4 regions of the Nonomuraea fastidiosa genome follow, and region 1 is predicted to be linked to each of the others. Evidence: riboswitches for the same ligand, from Rfam matches in the RefSeq annotation. Region 1 holds a riboswitch; each other region holds the start of a gene.
The links. A riboswitch is a leader RNA that binds a small molecule or an ion and turns the genes downstream of it on or off. The one in region 1 is predicted to bind cyclic di-AMP.

Region 1 (4,719 bases):
GAGCACGGGGGGCCCTCACCATTTTCTCCGGGGTCTGCGGACATAACACAAGGGCCGGCGCGAGCAGGCCCTTGTGACGCCTGTGAGGACTTCTGAGGGGTCTACCTGACCTTGACGACCACGGTCTTGGCGAACTTGTCGGCGAACGTCTGCTGCAGCGGCTTGTCCCAGAGCTGGGACGCGCCGTTGAGCCCGTAGGCGACCAGCGTGATCAGCCATCCGACGAAGGGCACCCAGTAGAAGATGTAGCCGCCCACCGTCATCGCCGAGCGCTTGAGCGCGGGGCCGGTCGGCACGCCGTCGGGCTGGAGCTGCCCGCCGACCTGGACGACCTTGATGCCGAGCGCCATCTTGCCGAGCGTCTGACCCTTCATCCTGGTCAGCTGGAAGTCGTACAGGGTGTAGATCAAGGTGATGAGGACCGCGGAGACCACCGTGTACAGCAGCGCCGAGGCCAGCCCGCTCGCGACGCCCGTGATCGAGCTGTACGAGGGATACAGCGGCGTCAGCAGCAGCGACACCACGACGATCACGACACCGAAGACCACACCGTCGATGAGCCTGGCGAGCAGTCGCTGCCACCACTCCGCCAGCGGCGCCGGCGCGCCCGGAGGCTGCACCCCGATCGGCTGGCCGTAGGGCTGACCGTAACCGGGCTGCCCGTAGCCCTGCTGACCGTACGGCTGCGGCTGGCCGTAGCCCTGCTGCCCGTACTGCTGCTGAGCGTCGTAGCCCTGCTGACCGTACCCGGGCTGCGCGTAGCCCGGCTGGGACGGCTGCTGCTGCCCGTAGCCCTGCTGCCCGTACTGCTGCTGAGCGTCGTAGCCCTGCTGACCGTAGCCGGGCTGCGACTGGGGCTGCTGCCCGTACTGCTGCTGGGCGTCGTAGCCCTGACCGTAACCAGGCTGGGACTGCGGCTGCTGACCGTACCCGGGCTGAGACGGGGGCTGCTGTCCATAGCCGGGCTGGGACTGCGGCTGCTGGCCGTAGCCCTGCTGGCCGTACTGCTGCTGGGCGTCGTAGCCCTGCTGGCCGTAGCCCGGCTGCGACTGGGGCTGCTGCCCGTACGGCGCCTGCTGGTCGTAGCCCTGCTGGCCGGAGGGGGCCTGCTGGCCGTAGCCGGGCTGGGACTGCGGCTGCTGCCCGTAAGCCTGCTGCTGGGGGTCGTAGCCCTGCTGGGGGTAGCCCTGCTGGCCGTAGCCCGGCTGCGCCTGCTGGCCGTAGCCCGGCTGGCCGTAAGGGGGTTGCTGCTGGCCATAGGGGGGCTGCTGCTGGCCGTATCCCGGCTGGGACGGCTGCTGCTGGCCATAGCCGTACTGCTGTTGTCCGTACTGGGGCTGCTGCCCGTAGGCGTCGTCCGCCCGGTAGCCGACCACAGTCGCGTCCGGGTCGGGCGCGCCGGGGTGGCGGCCCGCGTTCTGCGGCCCGTAAGGGGTGCCGGGTGCAGAATTCTCGCCGGATTCGTCCTGTGGATACGGCGGCTGTCCGGTGCTCACCGTGTCACCTCGCTTCAAGTGCGCATGTGGCACGTGTCAGGACACATGCCTGTGCTGCCCAACGTATCGACATAGGTATCAACAATCACCTTTCCGTCTGGTCAGGGTCCGCGTCACCCGATGTCAGATGGAGCAGCATGCGGGTGTTGCCCAGGGTGTTCGGTTTGACGTGTTCGAGATCGAGAAACTCCGCCACACCCTCGTCGTACGAGGCCAGCAGTTCGGCGTACACCTCGGGTGAGACCGGCGTGCCCTGAATCTGGCGAAAGCCGAGCCGGGCGAAGAAGTCGACCTCAAAAGTCAGACAGAATACACGCCTCAGACCCAGATCCTTCGCCTGCTGTATGAGCGCCGAGACGATCCGACGGCCGACGCCCATGCCCCGGCACTCCGGATCCACGGCCACCGTCCGGACCTCGGCGAGGTCCTCCCAGAGCACGTGGAGCGCGCCGCAGCCGACGACCTGCCCGCCCCGTTCGGCCACCCAGAACTCCTGTACGTCCTCGTACAGGGTGACGGTGGCCTTCTTCAGGAGCCGCGGGCCCGCTCCCGCGTAGGTGTCCACAAGCCTCCTGATGGCCCGCACATCGGGTGTGCGGGCACGCCGGACCACCACCGCGGTCTCGGCTGCTGTCAGTTCGGCCACCTGCTCCATGGCCCTCCAGGGTACAGATGTCATTACGGCTCGGCCGTAACTCCCACGTCTCGCCCCATGCTGTAACAACTCGTGCTCATCCGAGCACGCGCTCCGAGCAGGCGTGCAGCCCATCCGAAGTTGCGCCAAATCCGGCATAAAACCGGTTCTGTACGGCCAGGCACGAGATCACCTTGTGACCCTTCGGTTGTGAAACCTCAACAGAGTCGGCAGTTCTGGTTGAGCACGAACCCGGAGTGCATTAGTGTCCAGCGACGATGTTCCCCGCGTGTCGCGCGCGGGCGACACGCCTAATCCTCCGCAGGGAGGAGCCGGGGAACCGCCGGTGGCGCCCCCAACGCCACCCGGGGTGAATCCGCACCACCGGTAGGGCTGCTCCGGCCCGAACCCGTCAGCTAACCCGGCAGGCGCCGATGGAAGGAGCTGGTTGGTGAAGCGTACGCGCGAGCGTGAGAGGACGACGGCGGGCAAGCACGCCCGCCCTCCGAAACGCGCCGCACGGCGGTCCCGCCTGCTCGGTGTAATAAGTGTCACACTCGCGGCGTTCATGGCCGCGACCCCCGTCGGCTCGGCATCCGCCGACCCCAAGCCCTCGCTTCAAGACCTGGCCAAGCAGGTCGAGAAGATGCACACCGAGATCGAGCAGCTGACCGAGCAGTACAACGGCCAGCGGGAGAAGCTCAAGAGCGCCAAGAGGGCCGCTGAGGCCGCGAAGAAGACCCTGGCCGCCAGTGAGGCCGATCTCGCCGCCAAGCGCGCCAAAGCGGCCGCCTTGGCCGAGAACGCCTACATCACCGGCGGGCTCAGCCGCATCCTGGCCTTCGCCACCTCCGACGACCCCGACACGTTCCTCGACCGCGCCGCCACCACGTACGTGCTGGAGCAGCAGCAGGGCGAGGCCGTCAACCAGGTCACCAGGGCCCGGCAGGCCGCGGAGCGCGCCAGGGCGAGCGCCAAGACCCGCATCGACGAGGTCCAGAAGCTGATCTCCGACCTCGGCGCCAAGCGCGACAAGATCACCAAGCTGGTCGCCAAGGTCGAGAGCAACCTCTTCCGCCGGGCGCTCGGCGAGGCGGGCCGGCCCGGCACCCGTGCCCAGCGCGTCGACCTGCCCATCCCGGGCAGCGGCAAGGCCGCCCAGGCCGCGAGGTGGGCGCTGACGCAGCAGCTCAAGCCGTACGTCTGGGGCGCCGACGGCCCCAACTCCTATGACTGCAGCGGCCTGGTCATGGCGGCCTACCAGCAGGTCGGCATCTCGCTGCCGCACTACACCGGCAGCCAGTGGACGGCCGGACGGCACATCGACCGCTCTGAGCTGCGGGCCGGCGACCTCGTGTTCTTCTACAGCGACCTGCACCACGTGGGCATCTACCTCGGCGGCGGCATGATGATCCACGCCCCGCGCACCGGCGACGTCGTCCGTATCGCCTCCATCGCGAACAGGCCCTACGCCGGCGCGGTCCGCATCGCCGACTGATCCGCCGCCAATGAGCGCCCGTCGCCCGGCCCTGACCGCCGGGCTTGATCGGCGCGGCTAGATCAGCTGGCGGCGGGCCGCCCAGGCCACGGCCTCGATCGCCGTGGCGACGCCGATGCGGTCGCAGATGACCCGCAGCCGCCGTCGTACGGTGCGGCCGCTGATGTCCAGCCGCCTGCCGACCCTGTCGACCGTGACCCCTTTGGCCAGCTCCGCCAGCAACGCGAGATCGGCGTGGCTGAGTTGAACATCCTCAGTGAGCACTTCCATCGGGAGCCCTCCCCCCAACAGCGCAGAACGTGGGCCTCTCGACCGGACCCAGGTTGCTCCTCGCAGACCGTAAACGCATCTCGGAAAGGTCGTCAAGCAATGACGTCTTCCATACTTGACCAGCACTATTGACATGATCCGAAATATGTGACGCCCTGACGATAAAGCGCTACAGATCGGTGTCTCCTGAGCGGTCTCGCGAGCCTCACCCCCTTCGGGAAACAACGGCTCAGGCGGCCGTCGATCTTCGGGAATCGATCCGTTCGATGGTGAATATCAGCGTGATCCGCACGCGCGTTACCGCGAGCCGAGCGCACGCGGACCGCTCTTCCGCATGTGCGGGGGACGGCTCGCCGAGCGCCGCCGCTCAATGACGCCGCGCCCCTGACCTCAGGGTGACGCTGAGTGAAAGATCCCCAGGTCAGCGACTCGAATCGGTCCTCCGCCCGGCCCACCCGGCCGCAGCGGGCTGCGCGTGCCGGTGAGCCTGCCCTCCACCCCGCGCATGCAGGAGCGGCTCAGGCAGCACAGCGAGACGCCGATCGAGGCGCCGCCCGAGTAGCGCGACCGCAGGGCGGAGCCGGCCTGCCCGCCGCCCGTCATGGTGATCAGCCGGTCGTCCGGCGCGCTCATGCGGCGGGACCAGCTGAAGCGAGGTGGCGGACCGCGGACTTGACCCGGTGCTTACAGACGATCAGTTGTCGGAAACCGGACGGGCCAGAATGGCGTTCGACGGCTACTACCGGGGACCGGCCGTGCACGCCCCGGAGGCGCGCTCCTGAGCGCTCCAACGCGCATTCCAGAGCGGCCCGGGCAGATTT
Region 2 (4,719 bases), 6.0 Mb from region 1:
CGGCGTCGGTGTCGGCCAGCGGCATGATCGCCGTGCCTCCGGCGTTGTTGACCAGTATGTCGAGGCGGCCCCAGCGGCCGATCGCCGCGTCCACCACGGCCTGCGGCGCGCCGGCGGCGGTGATGTCGGCGGGCAGGACGGCGATGCCGGGGTGCCGGGCGGCGGTCTCCTCCAGGGGGCCGGGGCGGCGGCCGGCGGCGAGCACGTGCGCGCCCGCCTCAGCCAGGGCGATCGCGGTGGCCCGGCCGATGCCTGAGCCGGCGCCGGTGACGATCGCCACCCGGGCGTCGAGTTGAGTGGTCATGTGCTCGTTCCTTCGTTCGTTGTCAGTGGGTCTTATGGCCGTCATGCCGCCTGCTGCATGAGCACGCTGGGACTTTGCCGCCGCGAGGGGTTAGCGCCGGGCGCGGAGGGGAGGGTGGCGTGGACCGTTCCGAGGAGGCGCGTCATGAGGGTCGTGGTGGTCGGTGGGACCGGCCTGATCGGATCGAAGCTGGTGAACAGGCTGTCGCGGGACGGCCACGAGGCGCTGGCGGCCTCGCCGCGCACCGGGGTGAACACGCTCACCGGCGAAGGGCTGGCCGAGGCGCTGGAAGGGGCGGAGGTGGTGGTCGACGTGTCGAACGCGCCGTCGTTCGAACCGGCCGCCGTGCTCGGCTTCTTCGAAACCTCCACGGGCAACCTGCTCGCCGCCGAGTCGGAGGCGGAGGTCGGGCACCACGTCGCGCTGTCCATCGTCGGTACCGAACGCTCACCGGACAACGGCTATTTCCGGGCCAAGGTCGCCCAGGAGCGGCTGATCGAGAAGTCGGGCGTCCCGTTCTCGCTGGTGCACGCGACGCAGTTCTTCGAGTTCGTGAAGGGGATCGCCGACGAGGCCGACGATGGGGGAGTGGTGCGGATCGCGCCGGTGCTGTTCCAGCCGATCGCCGGGGACGACGTGGCGGCGGTGCTGTGCGAGGTCGCGGAGGGGCCGCCGCTCAACGGCCGGATGGAGATCGCCGGGCCGGAGCGGGTCAGGATGGACGAGTTCTTCCGCGAGGCGCTGGCCGCCCTGGGCGACCCGCGCGAGGTGGTCGCCGATCCGGACGCTCGCTACTTCGGCAGTGAGCTTGCCGAGCACTCGCTCGTTCCGCTGGGTGAGGCACGGCTCGGCGGGATCCGGTACGGGGATTGGGTCGCCGCCGCTGCCGCCACCTGACGGCCCCCGGATCGTTCACACAGGCCACGAGGAGGCCGCCCGTCTGCGTGCAGAAGCCGCGCGACGGTCCTGTCGTGCAACAGGACCGTCGCGCGGCTTCATGGGCGGGCCCGGCGCGCAGGTCGAGCCCTGGGAGGGTTTCCGCGCCGGGCGTTCAGCGGACCGGCGGGGGAGGGGGTCCGTGTCAGGCGGACTTGCGGCCGAGGGCGCGGAGCTGGTCGGGCGTCAGCGAAGAGACGTTCTGGTCGATCGGCGTTTCGGTGTACTGGTGGATCGTCCAGGTCTTCCAGTCGGCCGGCGGGGTGACCGCGCCCTTGGCCCGGCTGTAGTGGGCGACCCACAGCGGGTACTGCGACAGGCCGTGGCCATAGGTGTTGGCGAAGTTCCAGCCGCTGTAGAAGATCGGCTTGACGCCGGTCTGCTTCTCCACGTACGACAGCCACGCCTTGGCCCAGGCGTTGACCTCTTCGACGGACTTGCCGTCAGTGGTCTCCAGGTCCAGGACCAGAAGGTCGCCAGGCTTGGCGGGCTGGGAGTTCACCGTGGCCAGGAAGTGGTTGGCGTCTGCGATGGGGTCGTTGGCGGGGTGGCCGTAGTGGTACGCGCCGCGCACGATGCCCTTGCTGCCGAGCTCACGCCAGTGCCTGGCGAAGGAGGAGTCGACGAAGTCGGTGCCCTCCGTGGCCTTGATGATGCCGAACTGCGCGGAGCTGGACCTCCAGTCGTACTGCGGCTCGTAGTGGGAGATGTCGAGACCGTAGGTCAGGGAGCGAGCCTGGTGCTGGGAGGTGTGCTGCGTGGCCTCGTGCGGGGCACCGTGGTCGGCGGTGGAGGCGTGGGCGGTGCCGGTGACGGCGGTGACGGCGGCGAGCACGGCTCCGCCGAGCGCCAGTCCGAGGCGCTTGCGGTTGTCGGCAAGCTTGGGCATGCGGGGTTGACTCCTTGCTTCCATGCCGCCTACCGGGTTAGCTGACGGGTTCGGGACTGGAAGTGCCCTACGGACGCCGCCAGGGGCGGGCGTCCGATTCACCCCGGAAAGGTGGGTCCCCGGTTCCGCGAGAACGCGGATTCGGCGGCCGCACGCCATCGGGAAGGCGTACGGTCCGGTCAAAGATGCGAGGTAACGCGTGGGCGTCCCTCGACCCGCAAAAGTACATAGTTAGCAAAAGTATCCGCAAGCATCCTAAAGGGATTATCTTCGCATTGCGCGAGTTACCCGCCCGTAAGCCCCATGTCGCCGGGGTTTCTGAACAGGTAAAGTTTTTCGCTCTGCTCAGTCCAGGCCCAGCGTCCTGGCCGTCCTGCCGGCCGTCTCCCGCGCCGGCCCGGGCTGGTCGGACAGCATGGTCCCGTACGTCGGAACAAGCTCGCGCAAAGCGGGCCGCCAGCCCGGCAGCCGGTCGGGGAAGGCGCGTTCGAGCACGTCCAGCATGATCGCCACGGACGCGGACGCGCCCGGGGATGCGCCGAGCAGGGCGGCCAGCCCGCCGTACGCCGACGTCACCACCTCGGTGCCGAACCCGGCGATCGACCCGCGCCCGTGCACCGGCTTGACCACCTGCACCCGCTGGCCCGCGGTGATCGGCTCCCAGTCGCCCGCCCGCGCCTGCGGGACGAACCCGCGCAGCGCTCGCAGCCGGTCGCGGCCGGTCTGTGCGAGCTGCCCCACGAGGTAGCGCAGCATGTCGCGCTCGGCGTGGGCGGCGCCGAGCAGCGTGGGCAGGTTGCCGGGGGTGATGGAGCCCGGCAGGTCGGTGAGGCGGCCGCGCTTGAGGAAGCGGGGCGAGAACTAGTCGCGTTCGCCCGCCAGGTCGCGCACCCGCAGCCGCCACGACCTGCGGTCACGGGAGAGCGAGCGCACCTCGTGCCCGGTCCGCACCTCGACACCGTCGCGTTCGAGTGCCGCGAACAGCCGCCTGGTCAGCACGCCGTAGTCGACGTCGGTGCCGCCGCGCGAGCGGCACAGCGCCACCTCCTCGCCCGCGGGGCGGCCGGCGAACATCAGCGGCAGCAGCTCCGCCATGGCGTCGCGGTCGCGTACGAGCTCCAGGCCCTCGAAGAGCGGGTGCCCGCGCAGCGCCGCGTGACGCAGCCGCAGGTGCTCGGCCCCGGCCGCGCCCCGGGCGAACGAGAAGTGCGGCACCGGCCGGATGAAGCCCGCCGGATCGCCGAGCGTGCCCTCTTCCACCAGCGTCGCCCAGAGCTGGCGGGAGAGCTGGAACTGCTCGCTGATCCTGATGGCGCCGGTCACGTCGATCGAGCCGTCGCCGGTGAGCGGCGTGTAGTTGAACTCGCACAACCCCCCGTGCCCCGTGCCGGCGTCGTTCCACGCCGACGAGCTCTCCAGGCCGAGGCCGTCGAGCCGTTCCAGCGCCAGCACCGACCAGTCCGGCTGAACGCGGCGCAGCAGCACGCCGAGGGTGGCGCTCATGACGCCGCCGCCGACCAGCACCACGTCGTAGCCCTCGGTGACCACCGCGCGCCGCGCTCCCCACAACTCGTATGACAGGTTTGCTACTTGTATAACGGCCCCCGCGCGCGGCCCGGGATCCGGCGTAGCGTGGATCAAGCAAGTGCCCGCCAGGTTGAGGAGGCGATCACGGTGCACCCGGTCTGTTGACGGCCCCATCCCGGGGCGTCACGGAGCCGAAAGGTGACCGTATGAGCAAGACCGACAAGACCCGGCCCTGGTGGGTGAAGCTGGCCGACGCGCCGATGGTGTACTGCCGGCCCGTTCACGACCACCGCGACGGCGCCTGCACGCTGCCCGAGCGGATCGACCGCGAGAGCGCCTCGCTCTCCCGGCGCCTGAGCGGCTGCTACTGGCGGGCGACCGATGCGTTCCTGTTCGGTGAGGGCCGGCTCAACGGGGGCCGCGAATGGGCCCTCTACCGTCGCGAGACGCGCCGTCGCGAGCGCCGCCAGGCCCGCCACGAGCTGCGTCGGCGCCGCGACGACGGCTGACCGTCCAGGGGTCCGGCCGGAAGGCCGGGCCCCTTTTCGCGTACAGCAAACGGATAGATTGTCGATTCGGATGAGTCATCCGCTTTTCTGGTACGGTCGAAGCAGAGGCCGGAAAGGGCGCACGCCCGCCTCCGCCCTCGCGATGTCTCCTGACCGTTGAAAGGAAGCGAACGACCATGCGCATCTTCATCACCGGCGCCAGCGGCTACTTCGGCGGCGCGCTCACCGAGCACCTCATCGCCGCCGGTCACACCGTCGAAGCCCTCGCCCGTTCAGACCGCGCCCGCGACCGCGTCTCCGAGCTGGGCGCCACCCCCGTCGCGGGCAGCCTGTCGGACACCGGCGTCCTCCACGAGGCCGCCGCCCGCAGCGACGCCGTCGTGCACGCCGCCGTCGACTACGGCGACCGGGACATGCAGAACGTCGAGCAGCCGGCGCTCGACGCGCTCCTGTCCGGGCTTCCCGACGGCCGCCCCTTCGTCTACACCAGCACCGGCCTGGTCTACCCCGACACCAAGGGCAGGCCGGTCACCGAGGACGAGGAGGTCAGCGAG
Region 3 (4,719 bases), 3.2 Mb from region 1:
GGACTTGACGGATGGGAGGCATAGAGCACATATTCCACCGCATTCGGCGTCAAGTCGGAAATGTTGGTTGTGGCCAGGCGCTTCTGCATGGCGATGAACGTGGCCGGATCCCGCGTCAGATCCAGCGCGTGCACGTCGGCCCTGGCCTCGATGTGGCGGCTGATGAGGTTCTGAGCCGGGCCCAGCAGGAACCCGCCGATCGTCATCAGCCCCATGAGCGCGCCGACCGCCCTCGGATCGGTGATCGACATGACCTTCGTACGCCGCCGCAGCGGGTCGAAGATCACGTACAGCAGGATCGCGCCGAAGGCCGAGCCGAGCGCGCCGATGAGCGTGCCGTGCAGCACGTCGTCGTACTTGGCGTGGCCCAGCTCGTGCGCCACGACCAGCTCCACCTCCTTCTGCGGGGCCTGGAGCAGCGTGTCGTAGACGACGATCCTGCGGGTGGCGCCGAAGCCCGACACGTACGCGTTGAGCGCCGTCGTCCTGCGCGAGGCGTCGGCCACCAGCACGTCCTTCACCGGCACGCCGTCGCGCGCGGCCATGTCGAGCAGGTTCGTCCGCAGCGTGCCCTGCGGCATCGAGGTGAAGTCGTTGAACAGCGGCTCGAACACCACCGGGTAGACGAACGACGCCGCCACCGTGAACGCGAACGCCCCGGCCGCCGCCGGGATCCACCAGCGCCGCACCTTGCGGGCCAGCGCCACCAGGACCAGCAGCATGAGACAGAGCAGGCCCGTCTCCACGCCCAGGCTCTTCAGCCGGTCGGCCGTCCAGCCCGCCCAGTCCTGCGTGGACAGGCCGTACTCGCGCAGGATCGTCTCGAACCACATGCCCAGGGGCCACCTGAGCGCCTCGACGATCGCCGTGATCACCACCGTGCCGAGGATCACCCGCAGCCACCACGGGCCCCTCAGCCAGGTCAGCACCTTCGCGCCGAACGGGGTGGCCACCAGCACCCCGGCGAAGATGAGCGTGAGCGCCAGCGACAGGTAGCTCGGCAGGCTGGTCGCCGCGTCGAACGCCTCTCCCCTGGCGATCTGGGCGGCGGTGAAGTCGCGGGCCGGGTCGGGCGGGCCTCCGGTCAGCACGTCCCAGGGCGTGGTGAACGCGGCCACGGCGATGATCACGATGCCGAGCAGCACCAGCGCCAGGGCCGCCTGGCGGCGCAGGGCCGGGGTGGTGGTTCCGCGTTCGTCCATGCCCGCACCCTTCCCGCTGCTCAGGGCCTGAACGTGCTCCTTTCCGCCGCCTCCGTCCGAGGCCGGCGTGTTCGTCTGTGTGCCGCTTCCTGCGGCCTCCGCGTCCTGGGCCCGCGTGCCGCTGCCCGCGGCCTCCGCGTCCTGGGCGCCGCTCGCGGCGGGCGCGCCCGGCGGGTGGGCGGCGCCCACCGTGGCCAGCGCCTCCTCCGCCGCGCGAGCGCCGTCCTTCGCCCCCTGGGTCTTCTCCTGGCGGTCCGTCTCCCGGTCGTCCGGGTCTTGTCGTTCGCTCATCTGCCTCCCCTTCACACGAGCTGATCCCGCACGTACGCGCGCCACCGCGCGGTCAGCGTCGCGACGGAGAGCCCGAGCGCGGCGAGTGCCCGATCGGTCCCGCGTACGCGGGCCGCACGGTAGAGCCTCACCAGGGTCCCCTCACCGAACCGGTCAGCGAGGAAGCGACACGCCAGCCAGGCCTCCTGGTACGCCCGCGCGAGCGCGGCAGGGTCGCCGCCGTTCGCCGCGAAAGCCGCAGGTCCGGGCAGAACGGTCGGGAGGCGGCCGGCCCGTACCTCGGCGGCCAGCTCGGCGGCGGCCGTCGTCACGGGCAGCCCGGCGTCGCGGTAGGCGACGTAGTCGGCGAAACCCTCGTACAGCCAGACGGGCAGGCCGCCGGTGCCGGCGACGACATGGGTGAGCTCGTGGGCGAGGACGACGTCCCTGCCCGTGGGGTTGAGCCTGGCGAACGACTCGGGCACGACGATCACCCGTTCGCCGTCGGCGACCGCTGCGAGCCCGTCCACGCCGCCCACCCGGGCCAGCGCGGCGGCCTCGCGGGCATCGGCCGGTACGACGATCAGGGGGCGTACGGGGCGGGCGAGCACCGCCGAGACCCTTCGGCTCGCCGTGTCGGCCCTGCGCGCCAGCTCGCCGAGCCCCGTGGCGTCGTGGCCCACGACCGTGGACCATGTGCCGCGGCGCACGATGTGCGGGCCCGGCCACAGGTCGCGTACCGGCTGGGGCAGGATCGGCGCGCCGGGCAGCGGGGCGGCGGCCGACGCGAGCGAGGCGGCGGCGAGCACCAGCCCGGCCGCCAGGGCACGTCGGCTCACCTGCTCAGGCACAGCCCCGATGGTAGGTGGTCCCCTGACACGCGAGAGCCCCGTCCGGATCGGGGAGGATCCGCACGGGGCTTCTTCACGCGCCGGGACGGACGGCGCCGACGAAGGACGCCTTACGCCATCCGCTCAGCTTGTCGATGCGTACCCGTTCACCCGTCCGAGGTGAATGGATCATTCTGCCTTTGCCGACGTACATGCCCACATGGCCGAGCCCGTTGAAGAACATCAGGTCACCAGGCTGCAGGTTGCGCCAGGAGACCTTCTTCCTGACGCGGGCGAACTGGCTGCTCGCCACGCGCGGGAGCTTGACGCCGGCCTTCCTCCAGGCGTACTGGACGAGACCGGAGCAGTCGAACGAACCAGGTCCGGTGGCTCCGTAACGGTACGGGTCACCGATCTGCTTCTTGGCCACGGCGACGGCCTTGCTGGCCCTCGCCCTCTGCAGGGCGGCTCTGGCGGCCCTCTTGCGGGCCTTGGCCGAGATGGCGGTGCGGGCGGTGGTGGCCGCCTTCACCGTCATTCCGGCCGCCGCACTGGCTTCGCGGGTCGTCGCCGCCTGAGCCTCGGGGGCATGGAGGACCATACCTCCGGCTGTCACAGTCAACGTGAGTGCGACACCACTCAGGGCAAGGCGGGACAGGCGGGGGTTCTGCAGGGATTCAGACAGGATTTCTCCTTGGGTCTTCCACGAACGCCTACCGGGTTAGCTGACGGATTCGGGCGTGGAAGTCGCCCTACGGCGCGATGGCGCGCCGATTCACCCCTGATCCCTTGGGGACGTGGGATCGCTGGGTCCCCGGCTCCGTGCCTCCTGTCTGCACGGATTCGGCAGGTCGCGCCCCGATCGATGAGTGCGATGGGGATGTCGGGGCCGACCGGCGGATATGTAGCTGTCTCACATCGGGAGGGACCGATGATCGGTTCGCGACGACATGGCTTGTCCGCCGCGACGCCAGAAGTTACGCCGAACGGTCACGAATCGGCAAAGCCCGAGTAATGCTGTAAAGATCAGATAGGGGTATTTGTCAGACTCAGAACCGCTGCTGGGACCCCAGGCCCCGTGACCAAAATGTGACCTCACTCACAATTCTTTTCCCGCTGCTGTGTAAGGTCCCATCCGCCACAACTGTCACCTTGGTCACAAACGTGAACATCGTTCCCGCGCGATCTCCGGCCTGCGCGAACGGTTGTTGTGACAGGCGTAACTTCCGAAATTTCCCCGATTTCCGACAGGCCCTAGCAGCAAGATCACGCCCGTGGCCACTGATCAAGTCCGTCGCCACCACGCTCCCTACGAAGTGGCGTAGTAGAAGGAGAGCGACGCGATTCACACATCGAAGAACGGCGACTAAAAGGAATAGCGGCTCCACATGGTGACCGATCGAAAACGGCCGGATGGCAGGCTTTCGGGCCGGTTCCCCGCCCCGCCGGACCGGCCTCGTCACCAAGCCCGAGATCCCCCTGCCACTCGGCTGGATCGCACCCCACCGGATCGGCCGAAGCCGGTTCACCACCCCACCGGACCGGCCGAAGCCGGTTCACCACCCCACCGGACCGGCCGAAGCCGGTTCACCACCCCACCGGACCGGCCGAACCCCGCAGACCGGCCGAAGCCGGTTCCCCGCCCCGCGGAGCGGCCGAATGGGCGGGCGATGGCCTTGGAGGAGCGCTGACAAAAGCGGCCGGCCCGCTCATAGAGGCTGCGCGCTACGTCGCAGACCTTCGTACGAGCGGGCAGGCCCTTGAGAAACGGGTGCAACCAGGCGGGTCACCCCGCCACGTCAGCCTTACGGGCGGATCGCGCCGACGAGGCGGCGGCCGTACGCGGAAAGCTTGACCACCTTGACGACGTCACCCGTCTGCGGCGCGTGGACGATTTGCCCGTTGCCCGCATAAATACTGACGTGCCCCAAACCCTCGCTGAAGATGAGGTCACCGGGCTGGAGGTCGTCGAGCGACACCCGCCGGTTCGCGCCCCACGCCCACTGCTGCCAGGTCGTCCGCGGTAGCCGCACGCCCGCGGCCGCCCACGCCGCCTGAGTGAGCCCCGAGCAGTCGTACCCGCCTGGACCGGTGCCGCCGAACACGTACGGCTTGCCGATCTGCGCGTACGCGAACCGCAGCACCGCCGCGGCGCTTCCCGAGGCGGGCCCGGTGTACTTGAGCCCGGTGCTGTTCGGGTTGCCCGGGTTGTAGGCGCCCAGCCTGTCGAGCAGCTTCTTCTGCTGCGCGATGAGCTTGAGCACCTCCGCGCGCTCCTTCTGGACGGCGTCGCGCTCCTTGTCGGCCTCCTTGAGCGCCTTCTGCGCCTTGTCACGCTCGATCTTCAGGCCCCGGTTCTCCCGGTCGAAGGCCGCCAGCTTCTGCAGCCGTTCCTGGGCGAGCTGCCCGGCCACGGC
Region 4 (4,719 bases), 1.6 Mb from region 1:
GGTCGCCGAGGTCTTCCACCGCAACCCGCGCGCCGACCGCACGGTCGTGCTGACGGGTGGCGTGCGCACGCCGTCCGACGCGCTGGTGGGGCCGGTCGCGGTGGCCGCGATCCGCCGCCTGCACGTCGACACGCTCTTCCTCGGCGTGCACGGCATGAGCGTGCGGGCCGGGTTCACCACGCCCAACCTGCTGGAGTCGGAGACCGACAGGGAGCTGGTGGCGGCGGCGAGCCGGCTGGTCGTCCCGGCCGACCACACGAAGTGGAACACGGTGGGCATCAGCACGATCGCCGAGCTGGACGAGGCCGACGTGGTCGTCAGCGACGCGGGCCTGCCGGAGGAAGCACGTACGGAGCTGGCTGAACGGGCCGGCGAACTGATCATCGCGGAGGGCTCGTCGTGAAGCGCACCATCACCCATCTCGCCGACGGCCGGGAGCTGATCTACTACGACCGGCGCGACGACGCCGACAGGAGCGCGATCGACCGCCGCCGGCTCGACCCCCGGCCGCCGGCCTTGGAGCTGCGCTACGACCCGCTCACCGAGGAGTGGATCGCGATCGCGGGGCACCGGCAGACGCGGACGTTCCTGCCGACCGGCGGCACGGCCGAGTGCCCGCTGTGCCCGTCGTCGGACGAGCGCGCGACGGAGATCCCTTCGTACGACTACGACGTGGTCGTGTTCGAGAACCGCTTCCCCTCCTTCTCCGGAAATTTCGGGACTTATGAGGCCGTGGGCGGGCTGAGCGAGGTCCGTCCGGGTGTGGGGCGGTGCGAGGTCGTGTGCTTCACCTCCGACCACGACTCCTCCTTCTCCGCGCTCTCCGACGAGCAGGTGGTGCTGGTCATGGAGGCGTGGGCCGACCGTACGGCGGAGCTGTCCGGCATCGAGGGCGTCGAGCAGGTCTTCTGCTTCGAGAACCGGGGCGCGGAGATCGGCATCACCATCGCGCACCCGCACGGCCAGATCTACGCGTACCCGTACGTCACGCCCAGGACGAAGCTGCAGCTCGGAGCCGCCGAGCGCTACAAGGGGCCGGGGAACCTGTTCGCCGACGTGCTGGCCGCCGAGCGGGCCGAGGGCACGCGGGTGGTCGCCTCGAACGAGCTGTGGACGGCCTTCGTGCCGGCCGCCGCGCGCTGGCCGTTCGAGGTGCACATCTATCCGCACCGGCAGGTGCCGGACCTGGCGGCGCTGACGGACGCCGAGCGCGCCGCGTTCGCGCCGCTCTACACCTCGGTGCTGCGGGCGTTCGACGGGCTGTTCGGGGTCGTCATGCCGTACATCTCGGCCTGGCATCAGGCGCCGGTGCGTACGGGGCGCGATCTGGCGTACCTGCACCTGGAGCTGTTCTCCATCCGGCGGGCGCCCAACAAGCTCAAGTACCTGGCAGGCTCGGAGTCGGCGATGGGGGCGTTCGTGAACGACGTGCGGCCCGAGGAAGCGGCGCGCATGATCCGATCACAGATCGATCACTAATAGATTTCTACTTAAGGTCGCATGACTCATGATCTACCACTAATATCCCCATATGCATCGGCCGTAACGCGGCTGATGCCCGCCTAATCCTGGGCGCGTCGCCCGGGAGCCGGGGACCCAACCGCACCTTGGGGTGAATCCGCTACGGCGGTAGGGAGCGACTCCCATGCCCGAACCCGTCAGCTAACCCGGCCGGCAGAGGGAGAGGAACTCATACGTGGCGGCTTCGTCCCCCGCGAAACTTGCCATCGGTCTCATCGCCGCCGCCGCCATCGCCGTCCTCCCGGCGCACGCGGCGACGGCCGCCCCGAAACCGAAAGAGTCCGAGCTCCGCGCTCAGCTCAAGCAGCTGAACAGCAAGGTCGACAAGCTCATCGAGAAGTACAACCTCAAGCGCGTCGAGCTGGCCAAGGCACAGGAGGCCGCCAGAGCCGCGCAGGCCAGGCTGGCCGCCGCCGAGCAGACCCTGGCCGCCGCCGAGCAGCGGGTCGCCGAGATCGCCCGCCTGCGCTACCAGAACATCGACCCGTCGCTGCCCGGCTTCATGATGCCGGGCGACGCCGGCACCGCGGCCCTGCTCGAACAACTCACCGCCGAGCAGCAGGCCATGGTGGCGAGCGTCGCCAAGGCCCGCGACGAGCGCAAGAAGGCCAGCGATGAGGCCGCCGCGCTGACCGCCAAGATCAAGAAGGACGCGGCCGAGGTGGCGAAGCAGCGCCGCGAGGCCGAAGGCGTCATCAGCGACATCGAGAAGAAGCTGCGCGACCTGGTGCCGGTCGCCACGGGCCGCAGGTCCAACGGCACCTGGGCGCCCGAGCTGCCCGGCGGCCCCGACAACATCACCCCGCGTACGCGGCTGATGAAGGCCCAGATCGAAAAGAACTTCTCGCTGCCGTACACGGTGGGCTGCTTCCGCGCGGGCTCCAGCGGTGAGCACCCGCTCGGCCGCGCCTGCGACTTCATGATGAGCACCGGCGGCACCATGCCGACGCCCGCCAACAACGCGCTCGGCGACCGCATCGCCGAGTGGGCGCTGCAGAACAAGGACAAGCTCGGCGTGAAGTATGTGATCTGGAAGCAGCGCATCAACTCCGGCACCGGCTGGCGCGCCATGGCCGACCGCGGCAGCATCACCGAGAACCACTACGACCACGTGCACATCTCGATGAACTGAAACCAGGGGATGACCAGGGGATGACCAGGGGATATCGCATCTGGTGATGTACATCCACGAATCGAGACGGCGTTTGCGCCGGCGGCCCCTATGCGGTTGAGCGTTCGGAGTGCCGGGTCCGCGATGGGGCCCTGGGTCGCCTGAACTGACAGCCTCACCCCCATCCAGGAGGCAATGCAGACGCAAGGTGTTCGAGTTGCTCGATGGCCGTGGACATGTCATCTGCGAGGGGATGGACAAGCACGTGGTCGGCGCCGGCGTCGAGTTGCGCTTGAACACGCGCGGCGATGGCGTCCGGGGTGCCCCACGCGACCAGCGCGTCGACCAGCCGATCGCTTCCTCCGTTGGCCATGTCCTGGTGGCCATAGCCGAGACGTAGCCAATTGCGCGCGTACGGCGAATCGGAGCTGATCTTGCCTCGGTACCGCCGCGCGATGGCACGGGCTTGCTCAGGATCGGGTTCGATGACGAACGCCTGTTCGGGGATGAGCAACTTGTCGCTCCCCAGGGCCTCGCGGACGAGCGCGGTGTGTTCGACCGGGGCCGCATACGAATGGACGCCGTCGGTGCGGTCGCGGGCCAGTTGCACCATGCGGGGCTGCAAGGCGGCCAACACCCGGACGAACGGCGCAGCCGGCGGGTTGCGCGTCATCGCTTGGTCCATCTCGTCGAGATAGTCCCGCATGACCTTGAGGGGACGGCCGTAGTCCAGCCCGCCGGCTTCGACCAGAAGCCGTTGGCTGACGCCTATTCCGAGGACGAACCGTCCGGGGTAGGCCTCGGCCAACGTCGCGGCGCCGCCCTGCATTGTGGCGGGATGACGCGCCCAGATGTTGGCGATTCCGGTACCGATCAGCAAGTGCCTGCTCGCGGCGAGTTGAATGCCTGCGTTGGCCAAGGCGTCCTTGCCGCCGATTCCTTCAGGCCCCCATAGCGAGCCATACCCGAGTTGCTCAATGCGCCGCACCGCGTGGCGCCAGCTTTCGACCGGGGTGTCATGGAAGCGGCGTCCGCCAAGCCACACTCCCACGCGTCCCAGCTTCGCCTTCACTTCTGTGATCACTGCCGTAGCCTCCTTGCCACACGACGGCCGCCATCCGGGGATTATCTCCGGTAAGACTGACCGTATCCGGAGACAGTCCCCGCTACAATGGTTCGAGCGGAAGGGAGCAATGGGCGACAAGAGGGCATCGCGTGCAATGCGGGCAATGCGGGCAGACGCGCAGCGCAATCGGGAAAGGCTGCTCGCTGCGGCGAGGGCAGCGTTTGCGCGCGCGGGCGTGGAGACCTCGCTCGATGACATCGCCCGCGACGCCAACGTGGGTTCAGGTACGCTCTACCGCCACTTCCCCACCCGCGAGGCTCTGGTGGCGGCCGTACTCGACGACCGTTACGAAGCCCTCGCCGCCGAGGCCGCCAGGCTTCAGGCTGAGCACTCACCAGGGGAGGCGCTCGTGGCCTGGTTGAAGCTCTTCGTCAACCACCTCATGACGTATCGAGGGCTGGCAGCGAGCGTCGCCACCGTGCTCCACGACGAAACGTCGCCGCTGTACTCGGCCTGCCATGCCATGCGCGCCGCTGCGTACGAACTCGTCGCGACGGCCCAGCGCGGCGGCGCCGTCCGGGATGACATCGACGCCTCGCAGGTCCTTCACCTGGCCGCCGGTGTCGCCTGGGCCGGCGAGCAGTCGGCCGCCGACCGGGCCGGTGTGGAGCACATGCTGGCGGTCCTCATGGACGGGCTGCTGTGCAACGGCCGCGTTCCGCGGCCGTTCGGCTGATCCCACCGGAAAGCCTGGAAAGCCCGCGCGCCATCGGCGGCCGGTGCTCCCTCCCTCGCCGCCTCAGCGCAGCGGCGGCAGCCGGGTCAGTTGGTCAGCGTGAGCGGGTTGACGAGGTCGGCGTACACGAGGAGACCGGCCATGATGATCATGACGATGGCCACCGCGTACGTCACCGGCAACACCTTGGCGATGTCGACGTACGCGGGCTCCGGCCGGCGCATGATCTTGGCGTACGCCCGCTTGATGCCCTCCCACAGGCCGCCCGCGATGTGGCCGCCGTCG

Region 2: linked by a shared signal. The riboswitch ahead of ACFMQL_RS40255 (glycoside hydrolase family 25 protein) and the one ahead of ACFMQL_RS12365 (C40 family peptidase) in region 1 are both predicted to bind cyclic di-AMP.
Region 3: linked by a shared signal. The riboswitch ahead of ACFMQL_RS27195 (C40 family peptidase) and the one ahead of ACFMQL_RS12365 (C40 family peptidase) in region 1 are both predicted to bind cyclic di-AMP.
Region 4: linked by a shared signal. The riboswitch ahead of ACFMQL_RS04995 (hypothetical protein) and the one ahead of ACFMQL_RS12365 (C40 family peptidase) in region 1 are both predicted to bind cyclic di-AMP.

Annotation. Positions count from the first base shown of each region.
Region 1 is NZ_CP170570.1:2,735,686-2,740,404, forward strand. Features, by position in the region: gene ACFMQL_RS12355 (RDD family protein) at 102-1,496, opposite strand; gene ACFMQL_RS12360 (amino-acid N-acetyltransferase) at 1,582-2,151, opposite strand; cyclic di-AMP (ydaO/yuaA leader) riboswitch at 2,429-2,576, shown strand; gene ACFMQL_RS12365 (C40 family peptidase) at 2,699-3,628, shown strand; gene ACFMQL_RS12370 (LuxR C-terminal-related transcriptional regulator) at 3,686-3,898, opposite strand; gene ACFMQL_RS12375 (hypothetical protein) at 4,289-4,531, opposite strand.
Region 2 is NZ_CP170570.1:8,721,120-8,725,838, reverse strand. Features, by position in the region: gene ACFMQL_RS40265 (SDR family NAD(P)-dependent oxidoreductase) at 1-304, opposite strand, end outside; gene ACFMQL_RS40260 (SDR family oxidoreductase) at 449-1,201, shown strand; gene ACFMQL_RS40255 (glycoside hydrolase family 25 protein) at 1,386-2,129, opposite strand; cyclic di-AMP (ydaO/yuaA leader) riboswitch at 2,141-2,286, opposite strand; partial or broken gene ACFMQL_RS40250 (malate:quinone oxidoreductase) at 2,475-2,978, opposite strand; gene ACFMQL_RS40245 (FAD-dependent oxidoreductase) at 2,991-3,677, opposite strand; gene ACFMQL_RS40240 (hypothetical protein) at 3,863-4,165, shown strand; gene ACFMQL_RS40235 (NAD-dependent epimerase/dehydratase family protein) at 4,342-4,719, shown strand, end outside.
Region 3 is NZ_CP170570.1:5,891,737-5,896,455, reverse strand. Features, by position in the region: gene ACFMQL_RS27205 (M48 family metallopeptidase) at 1-1,493, opposite strand, end outside; gene ACFMQL_RS27200 (hypothetical protein) at 1,505-2,323, opposite strand; gene ACFMQL_RS27195 (C40 family peptidase) at 2,397-2,840, opposite strand; cyclic di-AMP (ydaO/yuaA leader) riboswitch at 2,998-3,161, opposite strand; gene ACFMQL_RS27190 (NlpC/P60 family protein) at 4,108-4,719, opposite strand, start outside.
Region 4 is NZ_CP170570.1:1,110,759-1,115,477, forward strand. Features, by position in the region: gene ACFMQL_RS04985 (DeoR/GlpR family DNA-binding transcription regulator) at 1-403, shown strand, start outside; gene galT (galactose-1-phosphate uridylyltransferase) at 400-1,479, shown strand; cyclic di-AMP (ydaO/yuaA leader) riboswitch at 1,550-1,691, shown strand; gene ACFMQL_RS04995 (hypothetical protein) at 1,697-2,653, shown strand; gene ACFMQL_RS05000 (TIGR03620 family F420-dependent LLM class oxidoreductase) at 2,808-3,716, opposite strand; gene ACFMQL_RS05005 (TetR/AcrR family transcriptional regulator) at 3,862-4,434, shown strand; gene ACFMQL_RS05010 (site-2 protease family protein) at 4,521-4,719, opposite strand, start outside.